DNA from 4 places in the Massilia paldalensis genome. Region 1 is predicted to be linked to each of the others. Evidence: predicted binding sites of a transcription regulator. Region 1 holds the regulator's gene; each other region holds the start of a gene.
What was found. Region 1 encodes FNR, which switches genes on or off when oxygen is low (the NO sensors DNR and NnrR bind a similar motif). Its sites were predicted from a motif close to TTGATNNNNATCAA; they were not measured.
Positions count from the first base shown of each region.

Region 2: a site for FNR is predicted at 2,208-2,221, ahead of ACI1V7_RS16400 (OmpW/AlkL family protein). Genes of this name have one in related genera too.
Region 3: a site for FNR is predicted at 1,045-1,058, ahead of ACI1V7_RS07105 (universal stress protein). Genes of this name have one in related genera too.
Region 4: a site for FNR is predicted at 1,100-1,113, ahead of ACI1V7_RS21350 (KamA family radical SAM protein). Genes of this name have one in related genera too.

Region 1 is NZ_JBJCIU010000001.1:1,035,972-1,041,662, forward strand. It holds gene ACI1V7_RS04650 (DUF885 domain-containing protein) at 1-1,271, shown strand, start outside; gene ACI1V7_RS04655 (porin) at 1,374-2,471, opposite strand; gene fnr (fumarate/nitrate reduction transcriptional regulator Fnr) at 2,548-3,315, opposite strand; gene ACI1V7_RS04665 (DUF2721 domain-containing protein) at 3,418-3,894, opposite strand; gene ACI1V7_RS04670 (cytochrome ubiquinol oxidase subunit I) at 4,045-5,463, shown strand; gene cydB (cytochrome d ubiquinol oxidase subunit II) at 5,473-5,691, shown strand, end outside.
Region 2 is NZ_JBJCIU010000003.1:378,018-383,708, forward strand. It holds gene ACI1V7_RS16385 (CoA-binding protein) at 86-514, shown strand; gene ACI1V7_RS16390 (PPK2 family polyphosphate kinase) at 511-1,356, shown strand; gene ACI1V7_RS16395 (glutathione peroxidase) at 1,498-2,097, shown strand; gene ACI1V7_RS16400 (OmpW/AlkL family protein) at 2,290-2,907, shown strand; gene pabB (aminodeoxychorismate synthase component I) at 2,990-4,864, opposite strand; gene slmA (nucleoid occlusion factor SlmA) at 4,881-5,459, opposite strand; gene ACI1V7_RS16415 (pyrimidine 5'-nucleotidase) at 5,500-5,691, opposite strand, start outside.
Region 3 is NZ_JBJCIU010000001.1:1,605,657-1,611,347, reverse strand. It holds gene ACI1V7_RS07115 (branched-chain amino acid ABC transporter substrate-binding protein) at 1-45, opposite strand, end outside; gene ACI1V7_RS07110 (MaoC family dehydratase) at 182-1,018, shown strand; gene ACI1V7_RS07105 (universal stress protein) at 1,131-1,568, shown strand; gene ACI1V7_RS07100 (universal stress protein) at 1,595-2,080, shown strand; gene ACI1V7_RS07095 (universal stress protein) at 2,090-2,527, shown strand; gene ACI1V7_RS07090 (putative quinol monooxygenase) at 2,556-2,861, opposite strand; gene ACI1V7_RS07085 (hypothetical protein) at 3,162-3,617, shown strand; gene ACI1V7_RS07080 (flavin reductase family protein) at 3,647-4,198, opposite strand; gene ACI1V7_RS07075 (DUF3108 domain-containing protein) at 4,305-5,342, shown strand; gene ACI1V7_RS07070 (pilus assembly protein) at 5,355-5,691, opposite strand, start outside.
Region 4 is NZ_JBJCIU010000004.1:439,419-445,109, reverse strand. It holds gene ACI1V7_RS21360 (methyl-accepting chemotaxis protein) at 1-441, opposite strand, end outside; gene ACI1V7_RS21355 (cache domain-containing protein) at 492-941, opposite strand; gene ACI1V7_RS21350 (KamA family radical SAM protein) at 1,290-2,612, shown strand; gene ACI1V7_RS21345 (MFS transporter) at 2,626-3,933, shown strand; gene ACI1V7_RS21340 (fumarylacetoacetate hydrolase family protein) at 3,902-4,753, shown strand; gene ACI1V7_RS21335 (aspartate aminotransferase family protein) at 4,880-5,691, opposite strand, start outside.

The DNA of each region.
Region 1 (5,691 bases):
AGGCGCTTGCGCGCGCGCAGGCGGCGACGGCCAAGGGCTTGATCCCGCCGCGCTTCATCCTCGAGCGCGCCCAGTTCCAGGTCGACAAATTCCTGGAGCCCGCGGCCGGCCAGAACGTGCTCGTGACCACGTTCGCCCAGCGCAGCGAGAAGCTGTCCGACCTGGCGCCGGAAGCGCGCGACAAGGCGATCGCCGACGCCACCCGCATCGTCGAGACGAAGATCCGTCCCGCCTACCGGCGCGTGCAGGCCTACCTGGCCGCGCTGCATCCGAAGACGAACGACACGGCCGGCATCTCGCGCCTGCCGAACGGCGCCGCCGCCTACCAGCACGCGCTGCGCACCTACACGAGCACCAACCTGACGGCCGCCGAGATCCACGCGATCGGCCTGCGCGAGGTGGCGCGCATCGAAGGGGAGATGGACCGCCACCTGCGCACGCTCGGCTATACCGAGGGCAGCGTCGAGCAGCGCATGGCCAAGCTGGACGTCACGTTCCAGCCGAAGGCGGAGCCGGACCCGCGTCCGGAACTGCTGCGCAAGTACGCGGACATGGTGGCCGACGCCGAACGGCGCAGCGCCTCCATCTTCAACCTGACGCCGCGCGCCCCGGTCGAGGTGCGGCGCGAACCGCCGCTGACGGAGCCGTCGGCCGCCGCCCACTACACGCTGCCGGCGCCGGACGGCAGCCGTCCCGGCATCTTCTGGGTGCCGATGCGCGGGCCGACGTTCGACGTGATCCGCATGCGCAGCCTGTCCTACCACGAGGCGGTGCCGGGCCACCACTTCCAGCTGGCGATCCAGCAGGAACAGACGGGATTGCCGAAGTTCCGCGCCCAGCGCATCTTCGGCGGCGGCAGCGCCCACAGCGAGGGCTGGGCGCTGTACGCGGAGCGGCTGGCGGTGGAGCAGGGCTGGTACGAGGGCGACGTCCCGGGCCTGCTGGGCGCCCTCGGCTCGGAACTGTTCCGCGCGCGCCGCCTCGTCGTCGACACGGGCCTGCACACGAAGGGCTGGACGCGCCAGCAGGCGATCGACTACGGCATCGGCGCGCAGGAAGTGGAGCGCTACGTCGCCTGGCCGGGCCAGGCCTGCGCGTACATGATCGGCATGTTGCGCATCATCGACCTGCGCGAGAAGGCGAAGAAGGAATTGGGCGACAAGTTCTCGCTGCCGGCGTTCCACGACGTGGTGCTGAAGAACGGGTCGGTGCCGCTGGACGTGCTGGGCGAGGTGATCGACCGGTGGATCGTGGTGCAGAAGGCAGCGTAACGAATCCGTCGTCCCTGCGCAGGCAGGGACCCAATTGCCGGCGCACTGTCGGCGCGAACAGCACTTGGGCCCCTGCCTGCGCAGGGGCGACGTTGTGCGGACTTAGAAATTGTGCCGCATCCCCAACACCGCGCCGCGCAAGGTGGCGCCGGCCTCCGGCCCGATCCCGTTGATGGGGAAGTCGTAGGTGGCATTGCGCTCGTTGTCCAGCAGCGTGTAATAGGCATACAGGCTCGTGCGCTTGGACAGCATGTAGTCGTAGCCCAGCGTCGCGTGCGTCGCACCCGTGTCCGGCCCGCTGTGCAGGAAGCCGATCGTCGCCGTCGACGCGCCGCCGGCGTCGCCCGCGCGGCCCACCGTCAGACGCAGGCCGTGCAGGCCCATCTGGTGCGAGACGGAGACGAAGGCCGCATTGCGCGGCAGCTTGCCGCTGGCCGTCTCGTATTCCAGGCGCTCGCCGACGACGGCGACGCGGGTCTGGCCCCAGGACGTCTTGCCGAACTGGTAGGCAAGGGCCGCCTTGCTGCCCGTGTCGTCCAGGCCTGGTCCCTGGTACTCGTGGTGGCGTTCGTGCGCGACCGTCGCGTACCACGGGCCGTCGGCATAGATGACGGCGGCCGACCACAGCGACGGCTTGGCGCCGTTCGCGGGGGATTCCTCGTTCATGCCGCGCGTGAGGCGCAGCGACAGGCCGTGCCACTCGGGCGTCCAGTAGTGCAGGGAGTTGGCCTGGCGGCGGTCGAAGGAATACGTGTTGTTGACGTTGTCGACCGAGGAGCCGGAGCCGTTGGCCAGGATGCTCATGTAGCCGGCCGTGGTCGGGTAGAACGGGTCGAGGCCCGACGTGGCGCCGTTGTACGCGGTGACCCAGTGGCCGGCGAACAGCGTGCCCCAGGGACCGTCCAGGCCCACGCGGGTATCGCGCCGGAACGGCTCGCCCGCGCCCGTGTCGGGCGACAGCGTGCCCTCGAGCTGGAAGATCGCCTTCAGGCCGCCGCCCAGGTCTTCGCTGCCCTTGAAGCCGAGCACGGAGCGGTTGTTGACGAGGCGGGTCTGGGTGAAGCCGCTGCCGTTGTCGACGTGTTCCATCGAGACGTTCAGGCGGCCGTAGATCTGCACGCCGTCCTGGGCGTGCGCGGTGTGGACGGCGGTGGCGCACAGCAGGCAGGCCGCGGCGCCGAGGTGAAGCTTGTGGGACATTGGCAATCTCCTTCGCCCCGATTGTGCAGGGCCAGGAGCAGCTTGCCAGCTATCCGAACGTATACCGTGGGCCGCCTCAAGCCATGGGGCTGCACTGCTCGGTGCCGGCCGCCATGGCCTTCAGCCGCGCCGGTTCGAGCAGGATCACTTCGCGCTTGTCCACCTGCACCAGGCCCATCTTCCTGAAGCGCGACAGCAGGCGGCTGATGCTCTCGATGGTCAGGCCCAGGTAGTTGCCGATGTCCTCGCGCGACATGCGCAGCTGGAAGCTGGTCGAGGAATAGCCGCGCGCGGCGTAGCGGGCCGACAGGTTTACGAGGAACACGGCGAAGCGCTGTTCGGCGCGCATGTTCCCAAGCAGGAGCATGACGTTCTGTTCGCGCGTGATTTCCTTGCTCATGATGCGGTGGAAGTGGCGCAGCAGGTTGGGCACTTCGCCGAACAGGTCTTCGAGGTTGTCGAACGGGATCTCGCACACCTCGCTGTCTTCCAGCGCGACGGCGTCGCAATGGTGGCGGTCGCCGCTGATCGCATCCATGCCCAGCAGCTCGCCGGCCATCTGGAAGCCCGTGATCTGGGCTTCGCCGGCCGCGTTCACCTGGTAGGTCTTGAAGTGGCCGAAGCGCACCGCGTACAGGCTGCGGAACGGCTCGCCCATCTGGTACAGGCGCTCGTCGCGCGCGATGCGGCGGCGCCGGCCGATGATCTGGTCGAGGCGGTCGATCTCGGCATCCGCCAGGCCCATCGGCAGGCACAGCTGGCCCATGCTGCATTGCTGGCAGCTGACCTTGAGGGCCTGGATGTTCAGCGGCTGGTCGGGAGTAAGGATGGCGGCGTGGTTCATGGCGGGAAGGGGAGCATCGACAAGGGAATTATAGTCGCCATTGTCGCGAATCTCGACCATCGGGGCGCTTTCCTACCCCTTCGGCCGCCAAAAGTGTCGCATTCAGGTACGCTGCTCCTGCATGTGCCGGTCCAGTTCGGGCATGTCGTCGGCCTCGCGGTCGAGTGGCATCTTGATCAGCCGGTTTTCCTTGACGACGAGGGCGGCGGCCCAGATCACCATGGCCAGGCCCACGACGGTGGTCGCGGCGCCTGCGTACTTGAGGAAGGACGTGCCCTTGAAGATGGCGTCGGCGACGGCGATGATCAGGGTGCCGATCAGCAACATGGCGGCGTACAGGCCGAAGTCGGTCGCCCGGCGCATGCAGTCGATGCGGCGGCGGTACAGCGCGACCTCGTCGCGGATCGTCTCCTTGCGCTGGCCGTCGGCACCCTGGCGGTAGTTGTCGACCAGGCTGCGGTAGCGCTCGTAGGCGCTGCTGTAGCGTCCCTGTAGCAGGTGCATGAACATCCACGATGCGAAGACCAGGCCGGCATTGGGGCCGACGGCTTGCAGCACTTCCTTGAGTTCGAAATCCATGGGCTTCCTTCGGCGATGCGCCGGACGGCAAGGCTTGCGCGTCTTACCTGCATCAAATAACGATGCAGTGTGCATCGCACGGGCGAACGCGGCAAGCGTGTGCGCCCCGTGCGCATGTAAGATTGGCCATACGACCTCGGGAGGACTTTCATGTTCGGATTGGCGGCACTGGATTTGGCACGCGTGCAGTTCGCGTTCACGATGTCGTTCCACATCCTGTTCCCGGCCATCACGATCGGCCTGGCCAGCTACCTGATGGTGCTGGAAGCGTGCTGGCTCAGGACCAAGCGCCAGGTGTTCGTCGACCTGTACCACTTCTGGCTGCGCATCTTCGCCGTCAATTTCGGCATGGGCGTCGTCTCCGGCATCGTGATGGCCTACCAGTTCGGCACCAACTGGGCCGCGTTTTCCGAATACGCGGGCGGCATCGTCGGGCCCCTGATGACCTACGAGGTACTGACGGCCTTCTTCCTCGAGGCGGGCTTCCTGGGCGTGATGCTGTTCGGCTGGACCCGCGTGGGCCCCGGCCTGCACTTCCTCGCCACCTGCATGGTGGCGCTGGGCACGCTGATCTCGGCCACCTGGATCCTCGGCGCCAACAGCTGGATGCAGACCCCGCAGGGCTATGCGATCGAAGGCGGACGCATGGTCCCCGTCGACTGGTTCGCCATCGTGTTCAATCCCTCGTTCCCCTACCGCCTCGCGCACATGGCGATCGCCGCGTTCCTCGCCACCGCGCTGTTCGTCGGCGCGTCCGCCGCCTGGCACCTGCTGAAAGGGAACGATCGCCCCGCCGTGCGCACGATGTTCTCGATGGCGATGTGGATGGCGCTCGTGGTGGCGCCCGTCCAGGCGCTCGTCGGCGACATGCACGGCCTGAACACGCTGCGCTACCAGCCGGCCAAGATCGCCGCGCTGGAGGGCCACTGGCAGAACGAGGGCGACGAGCCGCTGCCGCTGCTGCTGTTCGGCGTGCCTGACATGGAGCAGGAGCGGACCCGCTTCGCCGTCGGCGTGCCGCGCCTGGGCAGCATCATCCTCACGCACACCTGGGACGGCCAGATCAAGGGCCTGAAGGAGTTCCCGCGCGACGAGCGGCCCAATTCCCTGATCGTGTTCTGGAGTTTTCGCGTCATGGTCGGCCTGGGCCTGTTGATGATCCTGCTGGGCGCCTGGAGCCTGTGGCTGCGCCGCGGCGGACGCCTGTACACGCAGCGCGGCTTCCTGCGCTTTGCCGCCTGCATGGGACCGGCGGGGCTGGTCGCCGTGCTGGCCGGCTGGATCACCACCGAGGTCGGCCGCCAGCCCTGGGTCGTGTACGGCGTGCTGCGCACGGCGGACGCAGCCTCGAAGCATGGCGTGGCGCCGCTCGCGCTGTCGCTGGCGCTGTTCGTCGTCTCGTATTTCTTCGTGTTCGGCGTCGGCATCGCCTATGTGCTGCGCCTCGTGCGCAAGGGGCCGCAGGCCTTCGACGTGCACGGCGCGCCGCACGGGGGACCCGGCGACCAGCGCACGCCGGCCCGGCCCCTGTCGGTGCCCGAGAAGGACGCCGCCGACTCCCCGCCCTGAGGAACCCGCATGGACTTCGACCCCACGGCCGTCTGGGCCGCGATCATCTTCTTCTCCGTCTTCATGTACGTGGTGCTGGACGGCTTCGACCTCGGCATCGGCCTGCTGTACCCGTTCGTTCGCGGGCGGCGCGAGCGCGACACGATGATGAACACGGTGGCCCCGATCTGGGACGGCAACGAGACCTGGCTGGTCCTGGGCGGGGAAGGGCTGCTGGCCGCCTTCCCG
Region 2 (5,691 bases), on a different contig from region 1:
GAGGCAACGCTGGCATCGTTGCGCCGGACAGGCTGGCGAACCTGATAAGCTGGCGACAACGACAACACCACGCCAAGAATCCGCCATGCGAACCATCGAACAGATCCTCCACGCCGCGAAGAACATCGCCGTCGTCGGCTTGTCCAACAAGCCGGAGCGCGCCAGCCACGAAGTGGCCACTTACCTGCAGCAGCAGGGCTACCGCATCCTGCCCGTCAATCCCGCCTATGCCGGCCAGGAGCTGCTGGGCGAGAAGGTCCACGCCACGCTGCAGGAAGCGGCCGACATGCTGGCGCAGGACGGCCAGCACATCGACGTCGTCGACGTGTTCCGCAAATCGGAAGAGGTACCGCCCGTCGCCAAGGATGCGATCGACGTGCGCGCCGGCGCCCTGTGGATGCAGCTCGGCATCGAGAACCAGGTGGCTGCCGACCTCGCGCGTGCGGCGGGCCTGGACGTCGTCATGAACCACTGCATGCTGATCGAGCATCGCAAGATGGCGGACCGCGCATGAAGTCGATGCTCGAACGCTTCCGCGCACCCAAGGACCTGAAACTGGACGACAAGTCCGCCAGCGAGACGCCGCTGCGCAAGAACGGCAAGGGAAACGGTAAAGGCAACGGCAAGGCCGAGGTCAAGGAGCGCGAGCGAGCGCTTACTGCCGAGTTGACGGGCCAGGTCGCCAAGCTCCAGGAAAAACTGTATGCGGCGCGCCAGAAGAAGCTGCTGCTGGTGCTGCAGGGCATGGACACCTCGGGCAAGGACGGCACCGTGAGCGCGCTGTTCTCGCAGATCAATCCGATGGGCCTGTCGTCGACCGCGTTCACGGCGCCGACGGCACGCGAGCAGGCCCACGATTTCCTGTGGCGCGTCCACCCGCACATGCCGGGCAAGGGAGAGATCGCGATCTTCAACCGCAGCCACTACGAAGACGTGCTGGTGCCGCGCGTGATGGGGGGAATCGATGGCGACGAGTGCGAGCGCCGTTACGCCCAGATCCGTGACTTCGAGCGCCTGCTGTCCGAATCCGGCACGACGATCGTGAAGGTATTCCTGCACCTGTCGAAGGACGAACAGAAACAGCGCCTGCAGGAGCGCCTGGACGACCCGGAAAAGCACTGGAAGTTCGATCCGGCCGACCTCGTCGCGCGCGAAAAATGGGACGACTACCAGAAGGCCTATGCGGATGCGATCAACGCGACGGACCGCGACCACGCGCCCTGGTACGTGGTGCCGGCCGATTCCAAGACCCACCGCAACCTGATCATCGCCCACCTGATGCTGGAGACGATGCAGGGGATGAAGCTGGAGTGGCCGGAACCGAAGGCCGACCTGGCCAAGGTGCGCATCGACTAGCAGACTATCCCAGTAGGGTGGGCACCATGTGCCCACCGCGCGCTGGCGTGACGCGCATGTTCGGTGGGCACGTGGTGCCCACCCTACGTCCCCTGCTCTTGGCATAGAATGAAGCTCTTTCAACCTCGTTCGAGCGCTTCCATGTCCAAGACCCTCGCCCTGCTGTTTTCCGCCGGCGCCGCCGTCACCGCCTTCGTCGCCACGGCCCCCGCACAGGCCCAATCGGCGGCTCCGGCCCAGCCGGCAGCGGCCGCCCCGGCCAGCTGCCCGGCCGTGCTGCACCATACCTTCAAGCGCCTGCAGGACGAGGCGCCGCAGGACCTGTGCCAGTACGCCGGCAAGGTGGTGCTGGTGGTGAACACGGCCAGCTACTGCGGCTACACCAAGCAGTACGACGGCCTGGAAAAACTGTATTCGAAGTACGCGCCGCGCGGTCTGGTGGTGCTGGGCTTCCCGTCGAACGACTTCAAGCAGGAAGACGCCGACGCCAAGAAGATCGCCGACCTCTGCTACAACACCTATGGCGTGAAGTTCCCGATGTTCGCCAGCACCGTGGTCTCCGGCGACAAGGCCAATCCGCTGTACACGGAACTGATCAAGGCGACGGGCAACCAGCCCAAGTGGAACTTCAACAAATACCTGATCGGGCGCGACGGCAAGGTGACGGACTACTTCCCGAGCAAGGTGACGCCGGAGGATCCGGCGCTGGTGGGCAAGATCGAGAAGGCGCTGGGTAGCTGATCCGGGCTAGTCAAGTAACATCAAACAACGTCAAAAAACGTCGTCCCTGCGGAGGCAGGGAGTCGTTTCCGGCAATGCCGGGAACGACGGCGTTATGGTTCTGGTGGATTTTGATGCACATCAACGATTTTGTTGATGCTGATCAATAAACTTCCCTTCGCTGAACAACACAACGCGAAGAAAGGGAACACCATGAACAAGTCGATGCTGAAACTGATGATGGCCGCACTGGGCCTGGCGGCCGTCGCCGCGCCCGCCATGGCGCAGGAGTCGCCGTGGCTGGTGCGCGCGCGCGCGGTGCACATCGATCCGGCCGACAAGTCCGATCCGGTCGGCGGCGTCGGCGCCAGCGACCGCCTCCACGTCAGCGACAAGTGGATCCCCGAAGTCGACATCTCGTACTTCTTCACGCCGCACTGGGCGGCCGAACTGATCCTGACCTATCCGCAGAAGCACACCGTCACGCTGGATGGCGCCGGCATCGGCACCTTCAAGCACCTGCCGCCGACGCTGACCCTGCAGTACCACTTCCTGCCGGGCGCCACCATCGATCCGTATGTCGGCGCCGGCATCAACTACACGCTGCTGTCCAAGGTGCGCCTGCTCGACGGCGCCGCCAGCCTGGAACACGATAGCGTCGGCGGCGCCGTCCAGGCCGGGGTCGACGTCAGGATCGACGACAAGTGGTCGTTGAACCTGGACGTCAAGAAGGCCCAGATCCGCAGCGACGTGACGATCGGCGGCGCCAGGGCCAGCCGCGTGAAGGTCGACCCGGTGCTGTTCGGCGTGGGCGTCGGCTACCGCTTCTGATACCGCAACGATTGCCGCTTTCTCCAAAAGCGCGCCGGCCCCCGCCGGCTTTCCGACCGGCCTCGCGCCGGTTTTTTTTCGCTCAGCGCGCCAGCACGGCCTTCAATGGACCGCGCAGCGCATTGCACACGACGATCTCCTGCGCGCGTTCCAGCGTCTCGCGCGTGATCGGCACCTCGACCGCGTTCCAGGCCGGATCCTCCAGCAGCAGCGCGCGCATCACGCCGGGCAGCAGGCCGGACGACAGCGGCGGCGTGACCCAGCGCCCGGCCACGCGCACGAACACGTTGCTGCGCCCGCCCTCGACCAGTTCGCCGCGCTCGTTGAAGAACAGCGTGTCGAACGCGCCTTGCGCCTCGGCGTTGCGCCAGGCGGCGTCGTAGCGCGCACGGATGCTGGTCTTGTGACGCAGGAACAGGTCGTTCGAGCGCACCGGCGCATCGGCCAGCAGCAGGCGTACCGGTTCGTCCGGGTCGCCCAGCGGCGCCAGCGCGCCCGTCTGCACAACCACTTCGCCGTTGGCCAGCAGGGCCAGGCGCAGGCGGTGCGGCACCCCGGGCGGCAGCACGGCGCAGGCGGCGAGCACGCCGGCGCGCACGACCTCGTCGCCGAACGGATAGCCGAAATAGTCACTCGACGCGCGCAGGCGCGCCAGGTGGCGTTCCAGGTGGCGGCAGCCTTCCTCGCGGGTGGCGAACATGGTCTCGAACAGCTCGAAGTCGCTCCCCATGCCCGTCAGGAAGCGCGCCTTCAGGCGGCACTCGGCGTATTCGGCGGCGGCCACGCTGTCGTGGACGATGCCGGCGCCCACGCCCAGTTCCCCGCGCCGCACGCCCGCCTGTTCCGGCTGCAGCACCAGCGTGCGGATCGGCACGGACAGGCAGAAGTCGCCGATGGCGGCACCCGCGGCCGGCGGATCGATCCAGCCGATGGCGCCCGTGTAGATGCCGCGCGCGGCCGGTTCCAGTTCGTGGATGATTTCCATCGTGCGGCGCTTGGGCGCGCCCGTGATCGAGCCGCACGGATACAGCGCCTCGAAGACGTCGTTCAAGGACGCATCCTGGCGCAGCTGCGCCTGCACGGTGGAGGTCATCTGCAGCACGCTGCCGTAGCGCTTCACTTCGAACAGCGCGGGCACGCCGACGCTGCCGGTGCGGGCGACGCGGCCCAGGTCGTTGCGCAGCAGGTCGACGATCATCAGGTTTTCGGCGCGGTTCTTCGGATCGGCCGCCAGCTGCTGGGCACGGACGTCGTCCAGCGCGGCATCGTCGGCCGCCGGCGCCGTGCCCTTCATGGGCCGCGCCAGCAGGCGACCGGCGTCGTGGCGCATGAACAGTTCCGGCGACAGCGACACGACGGTACGGCCGTCGGGCAGGCCGACCAGGGCCCCGTAGGGCACCGGCTGGCGCGCGCGCAGGCGCGCATACAGCGCGAACGGCGAACCGAAGGCATCGAAGCGCAGGCGATAGGTGTAATTGACCTGGTAGGTATCGCCGGCGGCGATGTAGTCGCGGATCCGTTCGATCGCGCGCGTAAAAGCCGCCTCGTCGACGTTGGGCTGAATGGCGGCGATGCCGGCCGGCCCTGCATCGCCCTGGCCGTCGTCTTGGCCATCGTCGCGCGCGCGCCGCGCCAGCCAGTCGTGCACCTGTTCCGCGTCGAGCATGGCCACGCGCTCGAACAGCAGCACCTGGGCCAGCGGCGCCTGGCCCTCGAGGGGGTGCGCGGCCACGCCAAGCAGCTGTTCGCCCAGTTCGTAGGTGAGCACCGGCACCGCGTACAGGCCGCGCCGCAGCGCTTCCTGCAGGCCGGCCAGGAGTTTCGGCCAGTCCTCGATGCGCGTGCAGGCGAGCGTGCCCGCGTGGCCGTCGTACAGGCGCGAACGCGCCTGGCGCTGCCCTTCCGGGCTGGCGTCGTCGAGCAGGGCGAACACGGCTTGGCCGGGAGCGAGGTCCATCGGAGTCAGGCCGCCATCAGGCTGCAAGCAGCAGGGCCAGCTGTACGGGGCTGTCCGCGCCCGGCTGCTGCTTGAAGCCGGTCTTGGCGAAGCGGTGCCAGCGTCCCGTCACGTAGGAAACCAGCATGGCGGCGCGCGCGGCCACGTCTTCCTCGCGGCCGTGGCCTTGGGTGACGGCCAGGCGCAAGGCCTGCTTGAACGCCATCTCGACCTTGTCGTAGAACTGGTTCATGCGCAGCTGCAGGCGTTCGTCCTCGCCGACGAGGGCGTCGCCGATCAGCACGCGCGTCATGCCGGGATTGTTGGCCGAGAAGACCAGCAGCATCTGCAGCATCGCGTGGGCTTGCGCGACGCCGTCTTCCTCGCGCTCGGCGATCTGGTTGATCACGCCGAACACGCTCGATTCGATGAAGTCGATCAGGCCCTCGAACATCTGGGCCTTGCTGGCGAAATGGCGGTACAGCGCGGCCTCGGAGACCGACAGCTTCGCAGCCAGCGCCGCCGTCGTGATCTTCTCTCCCTTCGGGTGCTCGAGCATCGCCGCCAGCGCCTGGAGGATCTGCAGCTTGCGCTGGCCCGGCTTGGTGCTTGCCATGTTGTGATGTGTCTTTCAGTTGGGTTTGGACTGGATTCGTTCAGCGCAGCCGGTTCATGCGTGCCGGCAGTCGAAGTACCGATTTTACTTTGACATCGACGTAGGCGGGACGTTTGATGATTTTAGGCAACGGTGCCTTGCCGATCGGATCGCTATAGCGTAGATATTGCGTGACCCAGACGGTACGCAGTCCCAGCTGCTTGGCGTGGCGCAGGTTGACCAGCGTGTCCTC
Region 3 (5,691 bases), 570 kb from region 1:
CCCGGCGGCGGACAGCGCCACCATCAACAACGTCTGCTTCTTCATTCCATCCTCATCTAAAAAAGTCATTCTTTATGCAAAAATACCAGGGTATAGAGTATAGTCCGAAGGAACAGGTAGCGCAAAGCAACATCGTCTTTCAGGCACAATGCAGTTTTCGCAGTCCCATGTTTCTTCGACCATGACCGCTGACAGTCCCCTTCCCTTGCCTTCCCTGAACGGCGCCACGATGCTGCGCGCGCTGTTCCGCCGCCCGCGCCGCCTTGCCGGCGTACGTACGCCGCGCACCTGCTTCGCCCTCGACCAGATCGACGGCAACCACCTGCGCCGCTACCGCCAGGCGCTCGGCTTCCGCGACGAAGGCATTCCGCTGACCTACTGGTACCTGCTGGCCCAGCGCGCCCAGGTGGCCACCATGCTGGATGCCGCGTTCCCGTTCCGCCTGCCGGGTACCGTGCACACGGCCAACAGCCTGCACGTCCATGGCGACGCGCGCCGCGACGTCCCGCTGCTGCTCGTTACCAGCGTGCACATCCGGCCGCCGGCCGACAACGGCGCCGTCTTTGCCGAGCTCGACACCGTCGCGCGCCAGCAGGATGCCGAGGTGTTCACCTGCCACAGCACCTACCTGGTGGTGCGCGGCCAGCGCGGCCCGCGCAAGCAGGCGCGCGCCGGCGATGGGGCGCTGGCGCCGGTGGCGCGCTGGCAGCTGGGCCGGAACAGCGGCCGCGAATACGCGTCCGTTTCCGGCGACTGGAACCCGATCCACCTGTGGGGCTGGTCGGCCCGGCTGATGGGCATGAAACGCCCCATCATCCACGGCATGCACACGCTGGCCCGCGCCTGCGCCGAGCTGGAGCAGGCCGGCGGCGGACGCATCGTCAGCCTCGACGGCCGCTTCAAGGCGCCGGCAGCGCTCGGCAGCGAGCTGATCCTGGCCGCCGACCTCGGGGCGCGCCACTTCAGCGTGGGGGCCGGCAGCCGCCCGGTCGCGGAAGGCAGCTTCCGCTTCGCCTGACCATCCCGCCTGGCATCCAGGAGTTTTTGATCCATATCAAGGAATGCACCGTGCATTTTCGCGATCCTAGGGAACCTGGGAACCGCCACCAGGCGGCCGTTGGAGACGAACCATGTACAAGCGCATCCTGTTGCCGACCGACGGGTCGGAAGCTTCCGGCCGTGCGGCAGATGCCGGACTGACCTTCGCCGGCGAGCTGGGCGCCGAGGTCGTGGCCCTGCACGTCATCCCGCCCTTCCGCGTGTTCAGCACGGATGCCACGATGCTCGAGGACACGCCCGAGCAATATGCCGTCGCCAGCCGCGAACGCGCGCTGACGCTGCTGGCGCCCATCGCCGGCGCCGCCCAGGCGGCCGGCGTGCCGTGCCGCCTCGAAGTGCTCGAGTCCGACGCGCCGTGGTCCGCGATCGTCGACACCGCCCAGCGCCTCGGCTGCGACCTGATCGTGATGGCCTCGCACGGCCGGCGCGGCATCGCCGGGCTGCTGCTCGGCAGCGAAACCCAAAAAGTGCTCGTGCACAGCACCATCCCGGTGCTGGTGCACCGCTGAATCCCGCCATGCAGGAGGACGTGCCGATGTACAAACGCATCCTGGCGCCGACCGACGGCTCCGACCTGTCCGCCGCGGCCGAACGCGCCGCCATCGACTTTGCCCGCGCCAACGGCAGCGCCATCGTCGCGCTGGCCGTCGCCCAGCCCTACCTGCCGACCACGGCCATCGACGGCGCGGTCGCTATCGACCCCGCCATCGAAGCCGAGACGCTGATGCTGGAAGCGAATCGCCACGTCGAACGGATCGCGGCGGCGGCGCGCGCCGCCGGCGTCGCCTGCACCACCGTCGCCACGATCGCCCATTCGGCCAGCCAGGCCATCCTGGAGCACGCAGGCAAGCACGGCTGCGACCTGATCTTCATGGCGACGCACGGGCGGCGCGGCCTGACCCGCCTGCTGCTGGGCAGCGTCACCCAGGACGTGCTGGCGGCGTCCACGGTGCCCGTGCTGGTGCTGCGACCGCAAGGCAAGCCCGGCGCAGCGGCCCAGGCAGGCACGCCGTCGCCTTAGGAGAGCGTCATGTACAAGCGCATCCTGGTGCCCACGGACGGCGCCGAACGGGCGGCGCTGGCGCTGGAGACGGCGCTGGGCCTGGCCAGGCTGGGCGGCGGGAGCATCGTCGGCGTGCACGCCTGCGCGCCGATGATCCTGGCGCCCGATCCGGCCGTCGTGGAAGACCCGGCGCGCGGCGCCTGGCGGCGCGAGCGCGTGCAGTTGGCGCAGGATGCGCTCGACTACGTGATGCGGCGCGCGCGTGAAGCGTCGGTGCCGGCGACGACGGAACTGAGCCGGCTGGACCGGCCCTGGGAGGCCGTCATCCAGGCCGCGCGCGACCATGGCTGCGACCTGGTCGTGATGGCGGCCCATGGCCGCCAGGGGCTGGTGGCCCGCTTGCTAGGCAGCGAGACCCAGAAGGTGCTCACCCACAGCGCGATCCCCGTGCTGGTGGTGCGTTGAACCGGGCGCGGGCGCGCCCGGTGGCCGATCAGCGCTTGGGCGCGCTGACCATGTCCAGCAGTTGCAGTTCGGGCGGGCTGACCAGCAGATCCTGCGCCGCCCTCTTGAAGTCGACCATGTACGGCATCGCGAGGTGCTTGTCGAGCTCGCTCTGGTCGGTCCAGTTCTCGTACATGACGAAGACGGAGGGATCCGCCTGCGAGCGGTGCAGGTCATAGTCGAGGCAGCCCATCTCGGCGCGCGTGTAGCCCACGAGCGTCGTCATGTAATCCTGCAATTCGTTTTCCTTGCCCGGCTTCGCGCGCAGCGTGGCGATGACGGTAACCTTGGCCATACAATTCCTTTCTCGAAGCGGCAGCGCCGCATGGGGTCCGCCGGCGGGATCGTCAGGCGGGTCCGACAGTGTAGACGAATCGCCAAACCGGCGTCGTGGGTACCCCTCTTTTGCGCCAGGGCAGGAGAAAAGGCGAAACGCCTGAACTGTCGGTCGATGCCGGCGTCCAATGCTCATTCGCCGCGCCGCGTGCCCGGCCACGAAGCAACGGTCGATCTTGGTGCATCTTGACTTCGATCAAATACTCGGATGCAGCACCCAGAGAAACTGCAAGGTATCGAATCAGGAGGAAACCGCGCCATGACGCCGCACCAACTACACCCGTCGAGCCCGCTTGCGATGTGCGCGGCGATCCGCCATTCGCGCAAGACGCTGTGCCGGCGCCTGGACGACACCTGCGCCCATCCCGACGACGGGTTCACCCATGCCTTCGGCGCGACGGTGGCCGCCGTGGAAGCCGTGTTCCGCCACGAGGAACTCATCATGGAGACCCTGGGCTACGTGCGCCTGCACGAACACCGCGAGGAAAACGCCGTGATCCTCGCGGCACTGCACCGGGTCATGCCCCAGGTGGAAGGCGGCGATTGCGCGCTCGGGCGCCAGGTCGCCACCGCGCTGCGCGACGTGATCTCGCTGCACCGGCTGAGCACCGACCTGGCCCTGGCGGTCGCGCCGCACACGAGCAGGCAGCGCGCGCACGGCCACGCCGCGCGCACGACGCTGCACGTGCCGAACCAGCGCCGCCACGTGCACTGACGGGGCGGGGGCCGCCATTGCCCAGGGCCCTATTTCAATCCTTCCCGGCGCCGGTGGATGACCTTGCCGGACACCATGAACGTGCCGTCGCCCTTGTAGTGCAGCGTCTCTGGATGCCTGGGCGTGGCCGCCGCGCGCGCGGCCACCACTTCCCAGATGAAGAAGTTGTACTTGTCGACGAGGCTGTCGTCGTGCAGCCGACATTCGAACTGCGCGTGGCACTCGCGGATCGAGGGCGCCGCCACCCGTTCCGATGCGTCCAGCGTCAGGCCGAAGGCGGCGAACTTGTCGATGTCCGCCCCCGTCGTGGAGCCCACGCCCAGCACCTGCTCCGTCAGCGCCGTGGTCGGCAGGTTGATCACGCATTCGCCGCTCGCGCGGATCAGCCCGAAACTGTGGTTGGCCGACGAGATCACGCAGCCGACCAGCGACGGGGCGAATTCGATCACCGTGTGCCAGCCCATCACCATCACGTCGCGCTCGTCCTGCCAGGCCGAGGACACGAGGACGACGGGGCCGGGTTCGAGGTAGCGCCGCACCTGGTCGAGTGGCACGGGCTGCTTGCGCGCGTTGCGGGTCATGCATTCCTCCTGGATGGCTGGCACGGCGCCATTATGCAAGAGCGGACGCGAGCGCGGCGCAGGCCAGCACTTTCCGTGGCAGGCAGCGGGACGCTACACTAGCGCCATGAAGATTGCCGTCCCCCTCCGGCAGCGCCGCCTGCTCGCGCTGTGCGCCGCTTCCGCCGCGCTCCATCTCGCGCTGCTGGAACTCGTTGCGCGCCATGGCGGCGGCGCGCCGTCGGCTATGCGGCCATCGGGCGCCGAGCTGCGCCTGCGGCTGGTGCCGCCACTGCCGTCCACGCAGGCGCCCTCCGCCCGCACGGCGGCAGGTCCGCCGGCACCCGCGCAAGCCGCACCGCCCATGACGCGCGGCGTCGCATCCCGACCCGCTTCCAACGCGCCGCTCCGTCCCCCCGCCCCGCCGGCCGCCGCGCTTCCCGTCGCGGCTGCATCGCCCGACACGGCCGTTTCCCCGCCCGGTCCGACAGCCGGACCGGCACTCGTCCAGATGCCCGGGCGCTATCACGTGCGCTTCCCGGGTTCCGCCGTCCTCACGTACACGCAGCTGGTCCAGCGCCCGGGGACGCCGCCCACGTCGGCCGGCCCGGCACGCATCGACTGGCACACGGATGGCCGGACTTACCGCCTCGACATCGACGGCGTCACGGGGCGCATGCACAGCGAAGGCGATGGGGGCGACGCCGGCATCGTGCCGCGCCGCTACGTCGAGCAACGCGGTGCCGACACGCTCGTCACGGAGTTCGACGGGAACGATGGGCGCGTGCTGTTCCGCGCGGGAGGCGGCGAGGCTCCGGGTGCCATCGGCATCCAGGATGCCGCATCGCTGCTGCTGCAACTGGCCGGCATCGGGTTCGGCGAGCCGGATCAGGTGGCCGACCGCATCGACGTCGTCGTGGCCGACAGCGCGGCGACGGCGATCGTGCGCTTCCAGGTGATGGATGACGAAGACGTGGAAACGGGCGTGGGGAGGATCGCCGCGCGGCGCCTGTCGCAGGTCGTGGCGCCCGGCCAGCCGCGCCTGGAGGTCTGGCTGGCGCCGGCACGCGACTGGCTGCCCGTGCAGCTGCGCGTCAGCCGGCCCGACGGCAGCGTCGTCACGCAGACGCTGAGCGGCATCGAGGGGGCGCCGGCGGCGCCCTGAGTGCGGCCGGACCTACTCGCGAACCCGGCGCCAGCCGGCCTTGCGCGCGCCGCTCGACTGGGCGGGCGGGAACTTGGTCGACTTCAGCTGGCCGTCCGCCAGCGTCGAGATCTGCACGAAGGTACCGCCCGGCAGCTGCACGACGAGCGAACCGACGGCCGCCGAGGTGACCGACAGCGCCGTGCCGGCCACGCCCTCGGCCTGCAGCGGCGTGCCCGTGCAGGCATCGAGCAGGTACAGGTTGCTCTTGCCGCCGACCGTGCAGGCGTCCGACGCGGACGGAAGGTTCGATACGACGTCGAGCGTCCCGGCGACGACCTTGGGATCGAGGTTGACGCGCTCGCCCGCA
Region 4 (5,691 bases), on a different contig from region 1:
GTTGGTCGCGATCGACTGGTCGACCTGGGCCATCTCGATGGTCTCCTGCACGCCCTTGCGGTAGGCGGCCAGCGCCGCCAGCGAGGCCTCGACCGGCGCGCGCTCCGCGCCCTCGGCGACGCGCGCCAGGTCGTCGAGCCTGGCCTTGATGGCGGCGTGGCGCGTGCCGATGTCGGCCGCCAGGGCATCCAGCCGGTTCCTGGCGAAGCTGCCGCTGACCCAGGCCAGCAGCTGGTAGGCGTTGGCGTGGACGTACTTGGCGTCGCCGGCCACGTCGGCCACGTCCTTCAGGCGCGCGGCGCGCACCTGCACCATGTTTTCCAGCGATGCGTTCTGGCGCACCATGCCGTAGTAGGCGGCGCCGGACAGCATCAACAGCAGCGCCAGCACCAGGCTCGGGGCCAGCAGCAGCTTCGGACCGATTCGCAGTTTGTTCAGCATTCTTTGCTCCCGCTAGAAAAATGGCGCGGCCGTTCCCGCATCGCTGCGCATCACTTCTTGTACAGGCCCGCTTCCAGCACGACGCCGTCGACGAGCAGGATGTAGGTGGTCTTCGGTTCGATCTTGCCGGTGGTCGGGTTCTTGTACTGGTAGTCGACCCAGCCCTTGCCCTTGCTCGCGGCCAGTTCGATGATCTCGCGGCGGTACTTCTTGCCGTTCGCATCGGGCACGTCGGTGAGATCCTTGCCGACGATCGAGGGGTTGTAGGGGTGGGCCAGCACGATGCCGGTCTTGACGTCACGCAGGTCGACATACAGCGAGCCTTGGACGAAGTCCGGATCCTTGGCGTTGATCCGTTTCATCATCTCTTCCTTGCCTTTGGCCTTGATCAGCGTGGCGCCACGTTCGGCCATGGCGATCGCATCCTTCTCGGTCGGTTCGTTGGCCAGCGCCGGGGCGCAGGCAAGGCACAGGGCGGCAGTAATGGCGAGCAGTTTCATGGGAAATCCTTTCATGGGCTGGGATGTTTCCTAATTGCATTTCGTACTCTACGTCGCGCTGTCCAGCCCCCTGTTGCGATCGCGCAATCAGCTCGAGGTGTGCGCGCGCAAGGACAAGGCTGATAATGCGCATGATGTTCGCCCACACACCGACACACTTGATTCGTGGCAACTCCCTCCGCCAACCTGCTGACTACTATTAGTTCCCGCAGGAAATAGATTCTTCATGTCAACCCACCTTCCACGCAACCTAACCGTCTGGAGACTCCCGTGAGTACCGAAGCGACGCCAGCGAAGTTCAAGCCCTACACCCGCCAGTCGATCGTGCATGCCCGCCAATGGCAGTGGATGAGCCCCGAGTTGCAGGAAGCCGTACAAGTGGTGTCCCATGTGCTGCCGTTCCGCACCAACGAATACGTGATGGAACAGCTGATCGACTGGAGCAGGATCCCGGACGATCCGATCTACCGCCTGACCTTTCCGCACCGCGACATGCTGCCGGCACGCGAGTACGAGCAGCTGCGCGACCTGGTGCTGTTCAGGAAGGACGAGGCGGCCATCGCGAAGCTGGTGCACGACATCCGCATGCGCATGAACCCGCATCCGGCCGGCCAGATGACGCACAATGTCCCGCGCGTGAACGACGCGCCGCTCAAGGGCCTGCAGCACAAGTACAAGGAGACCGTGCTGTTCTTCCCGAGCTCGGGCCAGACCTGCCACGCCTACTGCACCTTCTGCTTCCGCTGGCCGCAGTTCGTGGGCATGGAAGAGATGAAGTTCGATGCGCGCGAATGCACGGAACTCGTGTCCTACCTGGCCACGCATCCGGACGTGACCGACGTCCTGATCACTGGCGGCGACCCGATGATCATGAATACGCGCTCTCTCGCCGAATTCATCGAGCCCTTGCTCAAGCCGGAGCTGGCGCACATCCAGAACATCCGCATCGGCACCAAGTCGGTCGCGTACTGGCCGCAACGCTTCGTGTCCGACAAGGACGCGGACGATTTGCTGCGCCTGTTCGAGAAGGTGGTCGCATCCGGCAAGAACCTGGCGCTGATGGGGCACTACAACCATGCCGTGGAGCTGCGCCAGCCGGTGGCCCAGCAGGCCGTCAAGCGCATCGTCGGCACCGGCGCCACGCTGCGCATGCAGGGGCCGCTGATCCGCCACATCAACGAGGATCCCGCCAGCTGGGCCGAGCTGTGGACCACGGGGGTGCGGCTGGGCGCGATCCCGTACTACATGTTCGTCGAGCGCGACACCGGGCCGCGCGAGTACTTCTCGCTGCCGCTGGCGCGCGCCCACGAGATCTTCCAGTCCGCCTACAGCATGGTCTCGGGCCTGTCGCGCACCGCGCGCGGGCCGTCGATGAGCGCCTTCCCCGGCAAGGTCGTGATCGACGGCGTCGTTACCATCAACGGCGAGAAGCTGTTCGCGCTGCAGTTCCTGCAGGCCCGCAATCCCGCCTGGGTGCGCAAGCCGTTCTTCGCCAAGTACGATCCGCAGGCCACCTGGCTCGACCACCTGGTGCCGGCGTTCGGGCGCAAGAAGTTCTTCTTCGAAGGCGACGATGCCGGCCATGGCCCGGCCGGCCGCGTGGTGCCGATCCTGCCGGCGCCGCGCCAGCACGACCGCCGCGCCAGCGACAGCCAGCCCGATGCCGCCTGAGCCGAGCGTCCCCATGGACGGCGACCGCGCCCAGGCGCCCATGCAAGGCGCGACGGTATTCATCTACGTCTTCCTGCCGTTCGCGCTGGGCCACTACCTGTCCTCGCTGCTGCGCAACGTGAATGCGGTGCTGGCGCCCCATCTCATGGGCGAGCTGGCGCTGGGTCCGGGCGACCTGGGGCTGCTCACCAGCGCCTTCTTCCTTGCCTTCGCGCTGGCCCAGCTGCCCGTGGGGATCGCGCTGGACCGCTACGGGCCGCGCCGCGTGCAGCTCGTGCTGATGCTGCTGGCGGCATCGGGCGCGCTGCTGTTCGCGCGCGGCACCGGCTACGGCCAGCTGGTGCTGGCGCGCGCCGTCATCGGCGCCGGCCTGGGCGGCTGCTTCATGTCGGCCGTGAAGGCGATCTCGACGTGGATCCCGCCCGCGCGCCTGCCGACGGTCCAGGGCTACCTGATCGCGGCCGGCGGCCTGGGCGCCGCCTCGGCGACCGTGCCGGTGCGCATGCTGCTCGAGCATACGGACTGGCGCAGCCTGTTCGTGCTGATGGCGTTGCTGACGGCCGGCTCGGGCGTGCTGATCTGGCTGGTCACGCCGCGAGCCGCGCCGGCGGGCGCGACCTCGCCCGCCGTGCCGACGCTGGACTCGCTGCTCGACGTGGTGCGCGCCCCGGCCTTCCGCACCACGATCGCGCTGGTGCTGGTGCCGCATGCCGTGTTCTTCGGCATCCAGGGCCTGTGGATCGGGCGCTGGCTGTCCGACGTGGCGCGCTTTCCGGACGGCGCCGTCGCCTACCTGCTCTACATGGGCATGGCCTCGGTGATCGTTGGCGCGATCGCGGTGGGCATGGTCACCGAGTGGGCGGCCAGGCGTGGCATCGCGGCGCTGGACGTGGCGGCGGCCGGCATCGTGCTGTTCGTGCTGGTGCAGGCGGCCATCGTGTGCAACTGGGCGCCCAGCCTGCAGGTGCTGTCGGTGCTGTTCACGCTGGTGGGTACCATCACCGGCATCGAGTACGCGATCGTCGCGCAAAGCCTGCCGCGCGAGCTGACCGGAAGGGCGGCCACCTGCCTGAACCTGTTGATCTTCGTCGGCGCGTTCCTGGCGCAGGCGGGCTTCGGCCAGGTGGTCGGCCTGTGGCCGGCCAGCGCTGGCGGCCATTACCCGGCGCTGGCCTACCGCGTCGCGTTCGGCGCGCTGGTGGCGGTGCAGCTGCCCGGGCTGGTCTGGTACTTCCTTCGACGGCGTCCGGTAAAATGCGGGATTGCTATGCTCACCCAGAAGGAAGACTATGAGATTGGTTCGCTACGGTCGCCCCGGTAAGGAAAAGCCGGGCCTGTTCGACGAGGAAGGCCGCTTGCGCGACCTGTCCGGCATCATCGACGACATCGGCGGCGAGGTGCTGTCGGAAAAATCGCTGCGCAAGCTGGCCAAGGTCGACTGGAAGACGCTGCCGCTGGTACGCGGCAACCCGCGCTTCGGCGTGCCCGTCAAGGGTGTCGGCAAGTTCATCGGCATCGGCATGAACTACGCCGACCATGCCGCCGAAACGGGCGCGCCGATTCCCAAGGAACCGATCCTGTTCATGAAGGCCACCAGCAGCCTGTCCGGCCCCGACGATCCGATCCAGCTGCCGCAGGGCTCGAAGAAGACCGACTGGGAAGTGGAACTGGGCGTCGTCATCGGCACCCGCGCGCAATACGTGAGCGAGGCCGACGCGCTGAAATACGTGGCCGGCTACTGCGTCGTGAACGACGTCTCGGAGCGCGCCTTCCAGTTCGAGATGGGCTCGCAGTGGGACAAGGGGAAAGGCTGCGACACCTTCGGTCCCGTCGGTCCGTTCCTCGTGACCAAGGACGAGATCTTCGATGTGCAGGACCTCGACCTGTACCTGGAACTGAACGGCAAGCGCATGCAGACCGGGAACACGTCGAACATGATCTTCTCGGTCGCCCAGATCGTCAGCTACCTGTCGCGCTTCATGACGCTGGAGCCGGGCGACATCATCACCACCGGCACGCCGCCGGGCGTGGGCCTGGGCCGCAGCCCGCAGCGCTTCCTCAAGAAGGGCGACACGCTGCGCCTCGGCATCGCCGGCCTGGGCGAGCAGCAGCAGGAAGTGGTGGCGTTTCCGAAGGCGTAATTCCGGCACGCTGCTTCAAGACCGTCGTCCCCGCGCAGGCGGGGACCCAATTTGCAGGCGTACTCGCAACGCTTCGAACTTGGATCCCCGCCTTCGCGGGGACGACGTTGTTCAGCGCGAGCGTCTTTATAGCGCGACCGATTTCAACGCGCTGTCCACCGACTCACTCAACCTCCCCACGATCTCCGCCAGCTCCGCCTCGCTCGCGATGAATGGCGGCGCCAGCAGCACGTGGTCGCCGCGCCTGCCGTCGATCGTCCCGCCCATCGGATATACCAGCAGCCCGTTCTGCATCGCCTTGTCCTTGATCGCCGCGTGCAGCTTGACGGCCGGATCGAACGGCTCCTTGCCTGCGCGATCGCGCACCAGTTCCAGCGCCAGGAACAGCCCGCGCCCTCGGATGTCGCCCACATGGGGATGGTCCTCGAACGCCTCGTCCAGCATGCGCCGCAGCGAGGCGCCGCGCTTGCGTACCTGGGCCAGCAGGTCGTCGCGTTCGATCACCTGCTGCACGGCCAGCGCAGCGGCGGCGGCCACCGGATGGCCCACATAGGTATGCCCGTGCAGGAAGGCGCCGCTGCCGGCGCGCAGGCATTCGACGATGGCGCCGTTGACCAGCACGGCGCCGATCGGCTGGTAGCCGGCGCCGAGGCCCTTGGCGATGGTGACCAGGTCGGGCGCCACGCCGTCCTGCTCGATCGCGTACATGGTGCCGGTGCGGCCCATGCCGCACATGACTTCGTCGGCGATGAACAGGATGCCGTACTTGTCGCACAGCGCGCGCACGCCGCGGAAGTAGCCGGGCGTGGGCGGGATCGCGCCGCCGGTCGCGCCCACCACGGGTTCGGCGACGAAGCCGATCACGCGTTGCGGGCCGGCCTGCAGGATCGCCGCTTCCAGCTCGTCCAGCAGCATGGCCGTGTAGCCGTCGAGCGTCT